One region of the Planococcus faecalis genome, then DNA from elsewhere that is predicted to be linked to it. Evidence: riboswitches for the same ligand, from Rfam matches in the RefSeq annotation. Region 1 holds a riboswitch; the other holds the start of a gene.

Region 1 (8,431 bases):
GTACTTGCCTAAATGGCCCCATCCTTTTGAATCGATAGCATCGAATACTACAGCTCCCAGCTGCTTGGATTTAAGAAGTACATCCGGGTCAACGTTCGGTGTTGTCGGGTACAAAATAGAACCGGATACCAGTTCTTTATCTCGCTCACTTTGAGTACCTTGATGATGCAAATCAATCATGTAATCAATATCATATTTTCTCATCACATTTTCGTGGAAGGCTTTTGTTTCAGGTTGAATTTTGGTAATGTGATCACGGTTCAAATCAATGCCGTCCGCGTTATAGCGTGTGAGATTCCGCTCTCCTTTCGCTATGTAATCATCTAATGAAAAGTTCACATCTCCCATGGCACCATCTGGATTGAGCATTGGCACGATTAACATATTGACGCCATCTGTTACCCCTTTCATCTTGCCTGTTCCAAGGTGTTTGATAAATTCAAGCGCGCCTTCTGTTGTCAATTGTTCGTTGCCATGTTGTTGAGTGAGAAAAAGAATGGTTGGATTTTCAGGATTTGTCACATACTTAACTAAGTACAAATCACGCCCTTTAATACTTTGTCCAATTACTTCAAGTTCCATATTTTTTTGTTTGGCTTCTTGTGTTTTTAAAAAATCCGCCATTTCATCATATGTTGTTAGTATGGATGTGTTGATGGTTTCGTTGCCACCATAAGCTGGTCCATTCCCCACTGCTCCGACAACGGGCGACATAAAAGGAGAAGCGCTCAAAACCATCGCTCCGGCAATTGTTAATGTCATCATTTTTTTGCGAATCATCTTCTTGTTAGCTGTTTTCGTCACATTCATTTTCTTCATCCATTTTCCACCCCTATGATTTTTTTAGAAACGGTCTTAAGAAAAACAATTCAGCTCCATCTGTAGCCTCCGCTCCAAAGTATTTCGTCACACTAAGTTCTTCCTTCTTTATTGATTGAAATCCTTTAATTGATTTTAAAATGAACAAATGGAATCAGTATATTTTAAATTAACAGTCTATTAGTCGTGCTGAACACTATAACTTTCTTCTTAGCATCAAAAAACCACTTCCTTTATTGGAAGTGGTTATGGTCTTCTGTCAAGAAAGTGGACACGGAAATACTGTTCTTTTTCTTCCAGAACCCGATCGCACTCTGTTTGATCGGACGGTCATGAGAAGCAGTTCAAAAGCGAACTGCTTCTCATGACCGGCAAACTGTTACGAAACTAATCGTTCTGAGGTTAGAGCCTCGTGCTTTTTTTCATAGTTTTCAGGTGACAAGTAGCCAAGTGTGGCGTGCCGTCTCCGCAAGTTATAAAAGTCATCGATGTAATGACTGATGGCCTCTCGGGCGTCTCCCCGTGTTCGGAACCGGTGGCGGTAAATCAGCTCTTTCTTAATGGTGGCGTGAAACGATTCAATGCAGGCATTGTCATAGGGATCTCCCTTACGGCTCATACTGATTTGAAATTCCCCTTTTTTCAAGCACTTGATGTATTCATCGGAACAGTACTGGGAGCCGCGGTCGGAGTGGTGGATCGGTTCACCAACGGGATTCCGCAAAAGCAGCGCGTCCTGTAGCGCCCCAAGTGGCAGTTCGGTCTTCATTGTGACGTCCAGATTCCAGCCAACAATCTTACGCGAGAACAGATCCATCACACTCGCCAGATACAACCATCCTTCTAGCGTCCAGATATACGTGATATCGGTAACCCAGACCGTATTGGGTTTGTCGACATCGAACTTGCGCTCGAGCAGATTCGGGTAGATAAACTGGCTATGATTAGAATCGGTCGTTGTCATGAACTGTTTTGTCGGCAGTGCAGAGAGTCCCAACTCGTTCATGTAACGCCCCACGGTTCGTTCGCATATGGAATATCCCTGCGCCTTGAGATCCTCAAGGATGCGCGGGCTCCCGTAAGTGCCATAGCTCTCATGATACGATTGAGCAATTTTTTGGAGAAGCTCTTCCCGCAGCATCTGCCGTTCAGTTCGATTCGCTGCGATCAGCTGAGTCCGCCATTTATAGAAACCACCTCTGGATACGCCAAGTAGCCTGCACATCTTCAACACGTCGTATTCGTTCCGGTGCTCTTCGATGAACGAATAAATTACGTGCGGCTTTTCATGAAGACATGCATGGCCTTTTTTAAAATCTCTACTTCGTCATCTCGTTCTTTCAGCTGATTTTCCGTCTCACGCAACTTCTTCTCCATTTCTGAGAAAGTGACGCGCGGCTCACCCGTTGGATTCGCCAAACGGTCCTGCTTTTCCCGGTATTCTCTCGCCCATTGCCGCACCGTTGTCGCACTCACACCAACTTCATAAGCCAGGTCGGTGGCTTTCCGCCCTTCCTCAATATGGAGCTTGGCAACATATTCCTTGTATTCGGTCGTTTTGTGTTTGCCCATGTTTGACACGTCCTTTTCTTGGTACTTTCAGTATGTCGAAAACCGAGTAGTCGTGTCCACTTTTAAGTCTAAACCCAGTTAGAATATAAAATGTATTTATTATTGATCTGTTACTATAGAAAAGTCAGTTTGTCTACGTCTTTTCATTTCTTCAGCAATCAATTCAAAGGTTTTGAGTTTGTCCTTAAAATCGTACGTTGCTGAAACTAGCATGACTTCGTCTGCTTCGTATTCTGAAGCTACTGTTTCGAGTTGGTCTACAACGTGCTGCGACGTGCCCACTACCATGCGACGACGATTTTCAGCGACTAATTGCTTTTCGAATTTCGAGTATGGATAAGCACTTGCTTTTTCAGGTGGCGGTGTGCCGTTTGAGGGCATCCCTTGCGCACTCATGGATAATGATAAATCTAAAGAAGAGGCGATCCACTCTGTTAGTTCAGGTGTTTCTTGGCAGACTACAAAAATGGCAATACCGACATAAGGATTACTGCCATCAATTGACTTAAACTGTTTTCGGTATTCTTTCGTGAAGGTTTGGCCGCCTTCTCCATTGATAAAGTGAGCAAACATATAAGGCAATCCTTTTTCAGCTGCTAGCCGTGCTGAATTTTCACTAGATCCTAAAATCCAGATGGGTGGCGCATTTACCGTAACCGGCGTTGCTTTCATGCCAAAGTATGGATGGTCTTCTGGAATAGCATCGTTTAAGTACATACACAGCTCGTCTATTTGTTTAGGAAATAGACTACTGTCTCGCTTTTTTCCTTCATCTAATGCATAAGAAGCACGTGGCATACCACCAGGTGCTCGTCCCATTCCTGCATCGATTCTTCCAGGATATAAGGCTTCCAGCAATTTGAAGTTTTCCGCAATTTTAAAAGCAGCATAATGTGGCAGCATGACGCCACCAGAACCTAGCCGTATTGTTTGAGTCACAGCTCCTAGATGCGCAATCAGCACTTCTGGAGAAGATCCGGCTAGCGTTGTTGCATCATGATGCTCAGACACCCAAAAGCGTGTATAACCCCACTTTTCAGCTTGTTGTGCAAGAATGGCGGTATGCTTTAATGCCTCCTGCGGTGTGCTACCTTCTGAAATTGGTGATTGGTCTAATAGGCTATACTTTAATGCCATAAAAATTCTCTCCTTTACAAAAAAACAGCTTATTCTTCAACCAAGTAACCGACAGAGCGCAAAACTGTATGAATAAACGCCTGCGCTGCTAGAAAGACTTCTTCTTTTTCAGGTTCTTGGAAAATATCGTGATAGCAAAATTTCCATTCTTTGTAGCTGAATTCGTTTAGTTGTTGCTTTAGTAACCATTGACGAGCTACTTCTTTCTCAACAATTAAATCTCGCTCTGCTGTATACAAACAAGTCGGAATCTGCGGATACCTGTCAATACTTGCAGCCGTTTCTTTCATATAACTCTGCAATTCTTTATACCAACTTGCAGTAATAACCGTTTGATACCGCTTGCTTTCGGTTTCTTGACTATAAGAAAAACGATCGCGTGTCAGGTGGCGTAATTCGATGCCATGATCCACCTTTCTGCGGCCAGTCAATTGCGCAACTCCTGGAAATGCGTTTGGCACTTTCGGTGGCAATTTTTTTAACTGCAACCAAGGCGACGTAAAAATAACTCCGGCTACATTGAATTTCCGGTTCCCTAAGACATTCATCGCAATAGTTGCGCCCAGTCCATGGGCAATGACAAATACTGGCAACTCATTTTCTGACGACAGTCTCAGCAACTCATTTACTGCCTGTTCGTAGTCATCAAACGATTCTCGGTGAACTTTGTCCGCTCCCGCATTTTTGCCATGGCCCGGTAAATCTCCTGTATATACGTCAAATCCTGCCGATCGCCATTTTTCAATTTGCCATGCATAGCGCAGGTGTTGTTCATACGCACTATGTATAAACACAACTACTGCCTTTGCTGATCCTTCAGCCTGCCATTTCCACATAATCCAACTTCCTTTCCCTGCTGATTAATTCTCGATGTTGTCTGTTAATTTGACGTTTTGATTTGATTTGTTACGATTAAGAATATCTTATCTTGTTTAAAGGAGCTTTGCTATGATTTATCCATTTAAAGACAAATTCCCTAAAATCGATCCATCTGTTTTCATTGCAGACTACGTCACAATTTCTGGTGATGTGACAATTGGCACAGACTCTTCTGTGTGGTTTAATACGGTGATTCGCGGGGATGTCTCTCCGACGATTATTGGCGATAAAGTCAACATTCAAGACCTCTGCATGCTTCATCAAAGCCCGGGTAAAACCTTGCTTCTTGAAGATGACGTGACTATTGGCCATCAAGTTACACTTCACAGTTGCATTGTTCGTAAAGGTGCTCTCGTCGGCATGGGTTCGATTATTCTCGACGGCGCGGAAATTGGAGAAGGCGCATTTATTGGTGCGGGTAGTCTCGTACCGCCTGGAAAAGTTATCCCTCCTGGCATGCTAGCACTCGGACGCCCCGCGAAAGTCGTCCGCGAACTTCGTGAAGACGATAAAGAAGATATGGAACGTATTGTTCGAGAGTATGCAGAAAAAGCAGCTTATTATAAATCACTCCAAAAAAAGTAACAAAACGAAAAGGACGACCGGGCATCACTGCCTAGTCGTCCTTTTCGTTTTGTTAACTTATACGCCAGCTTGTTCTTTTAAGATCGCTGCTTTGTCTGTACGTTCCCATGGCAAATCAACATCGGTACGGCCAAAATGTCCGTAAGCTGCCGTTTGCTTGTAGATTGGGCGACGTAGATCCAACATTTTAATGATGCCAGCAGGACGCAAGTCAAAGTTTGCACGTACCAAATCATCTAATGTGTCTTCATCAACGATGCCTGTTCCAAACATATCAAATGCGATCGATACAGGATGTGCTACACCAATTGCATAAGCTAACTGAACTTCGCATTTATCTGCAAGGCCAGCTGCGACAATATTTTTTGCAACATAACGCGCCGCATAAGCCGCTGAACGGTCTACTTTTGTTGCGTCTTTTCCTGAGAATGCGCCGCCACCGTGACGCGCATAGCCACCGTATGTATCTACGATGATTTTACGTCCAGTTAAACCTGCATCTCCTTGAGGTCCACCGATAACAAAACGGCCAGTTGGGTTGATAAAATATTTTGTTTCTTCATCGATCCACTTTGCTGGTACAACTTCGTTAATGACGTATTCCTTAATATTACGTTGAATTTGTTCTAACGTTACTTCTGGATGATGTTGAGTTGAGATAACAATTGTATCCACGCGAAGCGGTTTGTTGTTTTCATCATATTCAACCGTCACTTGTGTTTTACCATCTGGACGCAAGTATGGAAGAATTTCTTCTTTGCGTACTTCAGCCAAACGACGTGCCAATTTATGTGCCAATGAAATCGGCAATGGCATTAACTCTTCTGTTTCGTTGTTCGCGTATCCAAACATTAATCCTTGGTCACCTGCACCGATATCGTCTAACTCTTTATCTGTCATTTGGCCTTCGCGTGATTCAAGCGCTACGTTTACTCCAGCAGCGATGTCCGGTGATTGCTCATCGATTGCGGTAAGAACTGCACTTGTTTCTGAGTCGAAACCATATTTAGCTCGCGTATAGCCAATTTCTCTTACCGTTTGTCGAACGACTTTCGGAATATCTACATACGTAGAAGTGGTAATTTCTCCGGCTACTAGAACGAGTCCTGTCGTAACAGTCGTTTCACACGCAACGCGTGCATTTGGATCCTCGGTTAAAATGGCATCCAAAATAGCATCTGAGATTTGATCACAAATTTTATCTGGATGTCCTTCTGTTACTGATTCTGATGTAAATAATCGACGGTTTTTCAAAAAATGTTCCTCCTTATATCCTGCGAGATTGCTCTCGAAATTGATACGGTACTCGTTTCCCATGTCAAGTCCGTTCCAGACAATCTGGATTGAACTTCAAGCCGTTTGTGGCCTTTCACACGAGGATTAAGGGCATTTCACAAAAAAATCCCTTCACTCATTCGTCATGAGGAAAGGAAGAATCATCATTAGCACCTTTCACTCTTATCATCCAAGGTCTGTGCACCTTGTGTCAGGTTGGGCACCATCACTGCAAAAGCAGCAGGTTGCCGGGTTTCATAGGGCCTGCCCCCTCCACCAGCTCGGAATAAGAGTATCCGTTCAATTTTTCATCATACGGAATTAGCAAAGTGATGTCAACAATTTTCGAAAATAAAATTACATTCTTCAAATAAAAACAATGATTTTTTGATTATGCTATTCTACCAAACTTTAGATTCCCGCAAGTAAAAAACCAAACTATTCAGTAGTATTTCTGTTCACACAAAGCCATTGTACACTGTAGAAAACCGCTTTAAAAGGCACCAGGACTATTTGGAAATTATAGAAATAATTCTACGTATTGTCGGGGCTATCCTCTAATATTTTTTAATTTCCCCAGTGGATTAGTGTAGACTAATAAAGCTAATGTGTTATACTAATGAACGAATATACATCCTCCCCATTATGGGAATAACAGAAAAGGAAGGTACATATATATGACTTCAGTGAACTTTGCAAACGATTTAAAAGATCTTTTGACTGGCCAAAATGTGCATGTTCAATTATCAGTGCCACAATTAGTGGAAGCGGCAACATCCCGCAAAGAAGCAGTATTAACTCGGGAAGGCGCTGTAACAGCGGAAACAGGAAAATATACTGGCCGCTCACCGAAAGACAAATACATGGTGGAAGAAGAAAGCTCTAAAAACAAAGTCGACTGGGGCAATGTGAACCGTCCGATTTCAAGCGAAATATTTGAAAAGCTTTACGCTAAAGTGATTAAGCACCTTAAAGACAAAGATGCGCTTTATGTATTCAAAGGATTTGCCGGAGCCGACCATGAATCACGTGTGCCCATCCAAACAATCAATGAATACGCATGGCATAATCTATTTGCTCACCAATTGTTCATCCGGCCTACAGCTGAAGAATTGCAAACACACAAAGCTGAATTCACAGTTGTGTACGCTCCGACTTTTCAAGCAGACCCTGCAGTTGATGGTACAGCTTCTGAAACATTTATCATCGTATCGATGGAGCAAGGCATTATTTTGATTGGCGGCACTGAGTACGCTGGCGAAATGAAAAAATCAATTTTCTCTATCATGAACTACTTACTTCCTGAAAAAGGAATTTTACCTATGCATTGTTCAGCAAACGTTGGTCCAGAAGGCGACGTAACTTTATTTTTCGGTTTATCCGGAACAGGTAAAACAACTTTATCAGCTGACGGTGATCGCAAACTAATCGGTGATGATGAGCACGGCTGGTCAGATAACGGCGTATTTAACATTGAAGGTGGTTGCTACGCTAAAACGATTAATTTGTCGCGTGAAAATGAACCACAAATTTACGACGCAATCCGTTTTGGTTCAGTACTTGAGAACGTCGTAGTGGACCCTGAAACACGCATTCCAGATTATAATGACGGTTCATTAACTGAAAATACACGTGCAGCATACCCAATGCAAGCAATCGACAATATTGTAGATCCTTCAGTTGCAGGACATCCGAAAACAATTGTCTTTTTGACTGCTGACGCATTTGGCGTATTGCCTCCAATCAGTAAATTAACAAAAGAACAGGCGATGTACCACTTTTTAAGCGGCTATACATCGAAACTTGCTGGAACAGAGCGCGGAATCACTTCACCTGAAGCAACATTCTCTACATGCTTCGGTTCACCTTTCTTGCCGTTGCACGCAACAGTTTACGCTGAAATGCTTGGTAAGAAAATCGACGAGCACGGCGCTCAAGTTTTCCTCGTTAACACTGGATGGACTGGTGGCGTATACGGAGTCGGTAGCCGTATGAAACTTTCTTACACACGCACAATGGTTCGCGCTGCGATCAAAGGCGAATTAAACACTGTGCCAACTGAAAAAGAAGCAGTCTTCGGTTTTGAAATTCCAACTGAAGTACCTGGAGTTCCAAGTGAAGTATTAAACCCACGCCATGCATGGTCAGACAAAGCAGCTTATGA
Region 2 (8,431 bases), 1.7 Mb from region 1:
CGATTTTGGCGTAACGAACGAGTCGTTCAATTAAAGTCTCTAACATGTATAAATCCTCCTAGAATAAGTTCTGTACAAGTTGAATGGTGTTACCGACTTTTTAGAGTTATGGAACAGCAACTTCAACCCATATAGTAGTAGTTTAGCACGAAGTGGGAAAATGGTGAAAATTCTGGTCACAAAAAAACGACGCCCGGCAAGGGACATCGTTCAATTAGTTTTGCTTTTTCAGTTTTAATGCTTTTGTATGCGCAGCTTGTACTTCCTCTAATAGAGCAGGTTTTGTCAGCAATAGATACCCAGTAGTAGCTAATGCTTTAGCGCCTTTGATCAACGCATTATTGCCTTGCTCTGATTTAGCAGCTTCACGAAACTCAGCAGTATGGGCAATTAGGCTTTCGGGACCAATTTTAATATAGCCATGTGCAGTAGGGACTACGTAACTAATGTTGCCAGCATCGGTAGAACCAAGGCCAGAAATCCGGGAATCTGCTACCGCCTCACCTAGTGCTTCAAGCTCGCTACGAACAATCACATCCAAAGCGGGTGTAATGACCAAGTCACGCACTTCATTTTGGAAACGTTCGATTTTCACTGTAGCACCAGTTGCCAATGCCGCGCCTTCAGCAATCGCTCGAATTTTACGAGCAGTGTCAGCTGTTTTCTTCCAAGAATCACCCCGAATATAAAAGCGTGCCGCCGCATATTCAGGAATGATGTTCGGTGCATCACCTCCATGAGTGATAATCCCGTGGATACGTGCATCTGAAGGTAATTGCTGACGCAAAGCATTGATGCTATTAAATAGCTGCAAGACCGCATCAAGTGCATTAATGCCTTGTTCAGGAGAGCCTGCTGCATGCGCGGGCTTACCGTAAAAGTGGAATTCCAATGGATCAACAGCAAGGGAAGGACCGGTGACAGCTGAATTTCCAGAAGGATGTAGCATCAAAGCCGCATCAATACCTTCGAGCAGGCCGTGTTTAATGAAACTGCCCTTGGCGCTACCATTTGGACCGCCTTCTTCTGCAGGTGTTCCAAGAACGACAACTCGGCCACCTATAAGGTCTAAGGTTTCTGATAATGCAATGGCGGCAGCGACGCTAGTGGTTCCAATAATGTTGTGGCCGCAGGCATGACCGATTCCAGGCAGTGCATCATATTCAGCAAGGTAAGCGATTGTTGGCCCAGAAAGTGAGCTTTCTTTACTGGCAAAAAAAGCAGTGTCGTGACCGGCGACGCCTTTGTCAACGGTAAATCCTGCGTCTTCAAGCAAATCAATTAATAAAGAACTCGCATAAAACTCTTCATTACCAAGTTCAGGTTTGGCGTGAATTGCCTGGCTTGTTTCAATATATATCGTACGTTGCGAGTCGATGGATTGAGAGATGATCTGTCTTGCTTCCTTAATAAGGGTCATTGGAATTCCTCCTATATAGATAACTTCTTATTGGTAATCGACAAGCTCATCTACTGTAACAACAGTTGGAATTTGAGCACCTTTTGTATGCTCAATAATAAATTCAGCGGTATCTTCCTGTTGATAAATCTCGACGATTTTCTGGTAAGCTTCATTATCAGCGTCTTCAGCGTTTGCAGCAATCAAGTTAATATACGGTTTAGCCGTATCACTTTCGCGAGCGATTGGATCTTTAGTTGGGTTTAATCCCGCATCAACGGCAACACCATTGTTGATAATTGAAGCAGCCACATCAGGCATTGCACGTGGTGTATGACCAGACACCATAGGGACAATTTCAATATTTTTGGGGTTTTCGATAATGTCTTCTGCCGTTCCAGTAAGTCCAGCATCGTCAGAAAGTGTGATCAATCCTGCTTCGTCGAGAAGTAATAGTGCGCGGCCCATGTTGGTCGCTTCATTGGGAGTTGCGATTTGTGAACCTTCAGGAATATCATCGATAGATTCGTATTTATCAGAATACAAGCCCATCGGTGCAATGACGGTCGAACCAATCGGCACGATATCAATACTATGCTCAGCAACAAATTCATCAAAATAAGAAATCGTCTGGAACGCATTCAAATCCAGTTCCCCTTCAGCTAGCGCTAGGTTCGGAGCTACATAATCAGAAAAAGTTTGAATTTCCAACTCAATTCCTTCCTTCTCCGCTTTGTCCGCAATATAATCCCAAATCGTTGTATCCGAACCGCTAATGCCAAGTGTTACGGTCGTTTTGCCTTGTGCATTGCTATCGTCTCCACAAGCAGCCAAAATGAATACCAGTAGTAAAAATAATGTTGCTGTTAAAATTTTTTTCATGAGTAATTCCTCCATTTTTAAGGTGTATTTTACTAATTACGTCTGACTTGCCTCGATAATACATTTCCAAAAGATTGAACGCCTTGTACCAGTATGACCAAAATAGCTACTGTGATGAACATTACGACCGTGTCGAATCGTTGATATCCGTAAGTAATGGCTAAGTCCCCAAGACCACCGCCGCCAATAGCGCCAGCCATTGCAGAAGCACCAATAAGTCCAACTACAGCGATTGTCAAAGCAAGAACAAGTGAACTTAACGCTTCGGGAATCAAGAAGCGAAAAATAATTTGCAATGGAGAGGCACCCATTGCTTGTGCGGCCTCGATCACACCTTTATCGACTTCAAGCAAAGAGTTTTCAATTAACCGAGCAATGTATGGCCCCGCATAGAAAACTAGTGGAACGATGGCTGCAGCTGTACCAATCGATGTACCAACAATGAGCCGAGTTAATGGAATAATGGCAACCATTAAAATAATAAAAGGAATAGAGCGAAAAATATTGATGACGACATTCAATACTTTAGACACAATTTCATTTTCTAACAAATGTCCATGACGTGTAACGACTAACAAGATACCGAGAGGAAAGCCAATCAATAGCGAAAATCCAAACGCAACACCTGTCATATAGACGGTTTCCCATAAAGCTTCCAAAATTTGTTCGTAATTAACTGACATAATCAATGACCTCCTCTATTTGAATAGTGCTGTCCCTAATAGAAGATAAGGCACGTTCCACTTCGCTTGACTCTCCAGAGAATTCGACAATTAAGTTACCGTATGGAACACCTTGCAATTCGGTAATATTGCCGAATAGTACATTCAAATCAACGTTAAAGTCACGTGACACTCGGGACATGAAGGGTTGACCGACTGATGTGCCAGTAAACTGCAACCGGTATATGGCCTGATTATTTTGTTTATCTTGAATTTGTGCTAGCAGCGATTCAGGCAACTCGTCGTTCATAACAGAGCGAACAAATCGTTTGGTGGTAGCTTGCTGTGGATTAGAGAAAACGTTAAAGACGCTTCCTTGCTCAATAACTTTCCCTGCTTCAAGCACGGCCACTTTGTCACAGATTTCTCGAATGACGCCCATTTCGTGTGTGATGAGCAGGATGGTAATATTGTATTCTTTATTGATTTTGCGAAGTAGGTCCAAAATCGATTTCGTCGTTTGTGGATCAAGTGCTGATGTTGCTTCGTCGCATAACAGAACGGAAGGATTCGTTGCAAGAGCACGAGCAATGCCGATGCGTTGCTTTTGACCACCTGACAGCTGGTCTGGATATTTTTGCGCCTGATCTGCAAGTCCAACGAAATCGAGCAACTCTTTTACTTGTTTTTCGATATCATTTTTCGGTGTGTTAGCTAACAGGAGCGGCATAGCGACGTTATGATAAACCGTTTTTGAATCGAGTAAATTAAAATGTTGGAAAATCATACCGATATCTTTTCTGATAGTACGAATTTCTTTGCTAGATAGCGTCGAAATATCCTTTCCGTGAATTAATACACGTCCTTTAGAAGGACGTTCGAGCAAGTTTACAGTGCGGATTAGCGAGCTTTTACCGGCTCCACTAAAGCCAATAACTCCGTAGATTTCGCCAGTTTGGACAGTTAAATCGATGCCGTTCAATGCATGGATTTCCTGTTTACCTGATTGGTAGGTTTTGGCGACGCCTTCGAATTGAATCATAGTAAGTAGACCTCCTCATGCTGTATTGTTATTCAAATCGTTAATGCTCACAATCCGTCGAGAAACTAGACAAAGAGAGCCCCCTTTTTTCTTAACCATAAGAAAAAAGAGGGCTCCTGTTGAAACCATCTAATTCTCATCTTCCAAATGCATGGATGCATTTGCAGGAGTTGGCACAGTTTTTGCGGTTAAACAAATCTGCTGCCGAAACGTCATAGGGCCTGTCCCTCGGTTTCTCTGGATAAGAAAGTGATGTATGCTATTCGATTCGTGATTCCTACTTTATGGCGGAATAACAAAAAAGTCAAGATGAATATTGAAATTTATTTTTTAATCTTCAAAATTCATTGTATTCCTTTCTAAATGGACGGGGTAGGTTTCTTTCGAAAAACTGATGATACTGTAGGTTCATTGCCACTCTTTATTCGTATAATATTTTCTCGATGTTTCCATAAAGCCATCGTGAACAGGACTAACGCTATTAGTAACGGCCATAGACCGACTGCAGGGATAAAGGCAATTACAAAATACACGGCGTACAAAACGAATACGCCAATGACAAGATAATTTGTTACCAGTGAAACAATGATCAATAACAATAATCCGAGCAACCCGAGCTTCCAGTCAAGCGCTATCATTACACCTATTACAGATGCTGTACCTTTTCCGCCGTCAAAGTTCATATAGAACGGAAAATTATGACCAACTATTACGGCAGCTCCTGCAACGAACAATAGTGTCCAGATTGTTGCAGTTGAAAAGCTACCTAAGTCCACTAACAAACGTAGCCCCGCAACAACAGCAAAGCCTTTGAAAACGTCAATAAAGGCAACGAGCAAACCATATTTCCAGCCCAGCACGATGGCTGCATTAGAAGCACCGGAATTTTTTACGCCCGAATTTTTGATGTTAACGCCTGATACGGCTTGTGCAACAAGTGAACCATGACAACAACCGATAAAATAACCTGTAATCAATAAGAGCAAAATCCAAATGACCATTATTAATTCCTCCTCTACACTAAAAGATAACGTTTGAAAGTGGGCAAGGTTTCAAAATTTTTTGACTAATGAGCTTGACAAACGCCAATAAAGTTTTTATACTTCACAACAAGATCAAAAATTAAATCAAATACTCTTATCAAGAGTGGCGGAGGGATAGGCCCTGTGATGCCCGGCAACCGACAGACATTTTGTTTGTAAAGGTGCTAATTCCTACAGAATCGATTTTCAGGTTCTGAGAGATAAGAGGAGGAAACTCCGTAATTTACGGCCCTCTTCTTAGCGAAGGGGGCTTTTTTCGTCCCCTTTAGCATGTGTTACTACTAAAAAAACAGGGGGAATAGAAAATGACAAACTTTAAACCAGAAACATTATTATTACACGGAGGACAACAACCAGATCCAACGACAGGCTCTAGAGGTGTTCCTGTTTATAAAACCACTTCGTATGTTTTTAAAAATACACAGCATGCACAAGACCTCTTTGGACTGAAAGATACAGGCAATATTTACTCACGCATTATGAATCCGACAGTCGATGTCTTTGAACAACGAGTAGCGTTACTAGAAGGTGGTACTGCAGCAGTTGCTCTTTCTTCAGGAATGGCCGCTATTGCTTTTTCCATTTTGAACATTGCAGAAGCGGGTGATGAAATCGTAGCAGATAGCAGTCTTTACGGTGGCACTTACAATTTGTTTGCTAACACGCTACCACGCTATGGCATTACAACAAAATTCGTCGATGCGACCGATCCAGAAAATTTTAAAGCAGCAATTACAGATAAAACAAAAGCGATATTTGGTGAAATTATTGGTAATCCAAGCTTGAATGTTTTTGATGTCGAAAAAGTAGCAGAAATTGCCCATGCTAACGGATTGCCGTTATTGATCGATAATACATTTGCCTCTCCTTACGGCAGCAACCCGATTGAGTTTGGTGCAGACGTCGTCATTCATTCTGCGACAAAGTGGATTGGTGGACACGGAACGACAATTGGTGGCGTTGCGGTGGATGCTGGGAAATTCAATTGGGACAATCCACGTTTCCCAAATTATACACAGCCTGACGAAACCTATCATGGACTGCGGTACGGCATTGATGTACCAGGTGCAGCTTTTGCGACAAAACTTCGCGTTCAATTATTACGTGATTTTGGCCCTTCACTGAGCCCGGATAGTGCTCATGCTTTACTGCAAGGATTAGAAACTTTACATTTACGGATTCCAAAACACAATAGCAACGCTCAAATTATTGCAGACTACTTAAAAAAGCATCCACAAATCGAGTGGGTAAACTTCCTTGGATTTGAAGAACATCCTTCTCATCAATTGGCGAAGAAATACTTGAAAAATGAAGGTTATGGATCGATTGTCAATTTTGGTATCAAAGGTGGAAGAGAAGCAGGACGTAACGTGATTGATCACATAAATCTCTGGTCTCATGTAGCCAATGTAGGAGACGCCAAGTCGCTAATTATTCACCCGGCTTCTACGACACATCAGCAATTGAACGATGAAGAGTTAACTGCATCTGGCGTAACGGAAGAGTTGATTCGTTTGTCTGTTGGATTGGAGAATGCAGAAGATTTAATCGCTGATTTGGAACAGGCCATACAGGCAGCAGTTTTGGAAAAGGTATAAGGAGGGATCGTCATGAAAACAGTATCCATTGGCTCATTAATCCTGGACTCTACTAAGACGATAGATGATGTGGAACTTGCATACGAACGTCTCGGAGATGAAACAGCTCCTGCGATCCTGATTTGCCATGCATTGACAGGTAACCAATACGCAGTCGGTACTGAAAAAAATCCAGGGTGGTGGGCAGGATTAATCGGACCAGGAAAACCCGTGGATACAACTGTTTTTCAAGTGATTACCTTTAACGTACTCGGAGGCTGTCACGGATCGACGGGTCCTTTATCGAAAAATCCGAAAACAGGAATTCCTTACCGAGCTGACTTTCCAACATTGACGATACGTGATATGGTTCGAGCGGAATATCGTGCATTAAAAGAATTGGGAATTGACCACCTTGCAGGAGTCATTGGCGGTTCCCTTGGTGGAATGAAAACCTTAGAATGGGGAAACCTCTATCCAGATTTTACGGATGCGATTTTTCCGCTAGCTGTCACTCCCTATTACAGTGACTATGGAGTGGCGTTTAATCACATTGGCATATTGGCGATTGAAAGTGATGGGGATTTTAATAATGGAGACTATGCAGATGCGTCTCTTTTGAAGGGGTTTCATGTTGCTAGAATGGCAGGAATGGTTACTTATCGAAGCGGTCATATGTTCAATCGGCGCTTTGGTCGTAGTGGCGATGGCGAAGAATTTGATGTGCAGTCATATTTGAATTATCAAGGCAAGAAATTAGCCGGTCGTTTTGATGCCAATAGCTATGTATTACTGCTGAGAGCTATGAATACACATGATATCCAAGATGCTGTACTAGATGTTCCCGTCTATTCCTTGTCTTTTACGCGCGATTTGTTGTATCCAAGTGAGCTAATGGCTCCGTGGCTTGAAAAACAAAAGACAGCAAGTTGGAAAATCGTTGAAACAGAATTTGGCCATGATGGATTTCTCGTTGAATTTGATAAATGGAGCGGATTTATCGAGAATAAGCTAAAAAGCCTAGTAGTGCCTGAGCTCACCAGATAATTAGTGGATTTCTACTCGCACTGTTTCGCAAGCAAGACGTTGAAAATTATCCTCGATAACAGAAAGGCACCTAAAGGATACGCGTCCATTAGGTGCTTTTCTATGTGTACTTAAGTTAGTCTTCGTCTTTAATATCCACATCTTCTGGTATGGGCATAGTGCGCCATTCTTCTAGCGCTAGCTTGGCTTGTTCCAATTGTTGAAAATGCGCTTCAAATTGAGAGGTATTGATGATGTATTGTTCCCCGTCATGAACTGCGCGGATACGACCTTCTAATACGTAACGATTTACTTGTTCTTCGGGCATGGATAAAAAAGTGGCAGTTTCCTGGACTGTCATGTACATGGGATCTCCTCCTCTTTTCTTTTATTATAATAGAAGAAGACGACTACCTCAAACCATCGGTGTCATCGTGTGTTCGTTAAAAAAAGAATGTTAGTAGACGATGTTCATCATCAATTACCTTGTTTTTTCTTTAGAACTTTAACATCTAGACTTCGAACTGCTCGTTAACAAGAGTTTTTTTATGCGACTAAGATTTTAATATATTAAGTGTTTAGCGATAGGAAAGTAAGGGGATAGTACTAGTGAATACTATACAAAAAAAGGAGGATGATTGTATGAATGATATTGGTAATTCTTTTAGAGGCGTCGGATATACAATTATTGACTACATTCCAAATGTTTTAGGCGCGTTACTATTACTGCTTATCGCGTGGATTGTCGCAACAATTGTACGAGCCATTTTCACCAAAGGGTTAAAAAAAGCAGGTGCAGA

Evidence for each region. A riboswitch is a leader RNA that binds a small molecule or an ion and turns the genes downstream of it on or off. The one in region 1 is predicted to bind S-adenosylmethionine.
Region 2: linked by a shared signal. The riboswitch ahead of AJGP001_RS14515 (O-acetylhomoserine aminocarboxypropyltransferase/cysteine synthase family protein) and the one ahead of metK (methionine adenosyltransferase) in region 1 are both predicted to bind S-adenosylmethionine.

What each region holds. Positions count from the first base shown of each region.
Region 1 covers NZ_CP019401.1:1,230,014-1,238,444, reverse strand. The annotation lists gene AJGP001_RS06175 (M14 family zinc carboxypeptidase) at 1-819, opposite strand, end outside; gene AJGP001_RS06170 (IS3 family transposase) at 1,199-2,080, opposite strand; gene AJGP001_RS06165 (transposase) at 2,092-2,391, opposite strand; gene AJGP001_RS06160 (LLM class flavin-dependent oxidoreductase) at 2,491-3,528, opposite strand; gene AJGP001_RS06155 (alpha/beta hydrolase) at 3,558-4,364, opposite strand; gene AJGP001_RS06150 (gamma carbonic anhydrase) at 4,477-4,992, shown strand; gene metK (methionine adenosyltransferase) at 5,050-6,246, opposite strand; SAM riboswitch class I at 6,448-6,560, opposite strand; gene pckA (phosphoenolpyruvate carboxykinase (ATP)) at 6,945-8,431, shown strand, end outside.
Region 2 covers NZ_CP019401.1:2,923,658-2,932,088, reverse strand. The annotation lists gene pepT (peptidase T) at 1-46, opposite strand, end outside; gene AJGP001_RS14540 (M20 family metallopeptidase) at 215-1,420, opposite strand; gene AJGP001_RS14535 (MetQ/NlpA family ABC transporter substrate-binding protein) at 1,448-2,281, opposite strand; gene AJGP001_RS14530 (methionine ABC transporter permease) at 2,314-2,964, opposite strand; gene AJGP001_RS14525 (methionine ABC transporter ATP-binding protein) at 2,954-3,985, opposite strand; SAM riboswitch class I at 4,119-4,233, opposite strand; gene AJGP001_RS14520 (glycerol-3-phosphate acyltransferase) at 4,345-4,986, opposite strand; SAM riboswitch class I at 5,120-5,235, shown strand; gene AJGP001_RS14515 (O-acetylhomoserine aminocarboxypropyltransferase/cysteine synthase family protein) at 5,334-6,626, shown strand; gene metX (homoserine O-acetyltransferase MetX) at 6,639-7,652, shown strand; gene AJGP001_RS14505 (helix-turn-helix domain-containing protein) at 7,768-7,998, opposite strand; gene AJGP001_RS14500 (mechanosensitive ion channel) at 8,274-8,431, shown strand, end outside.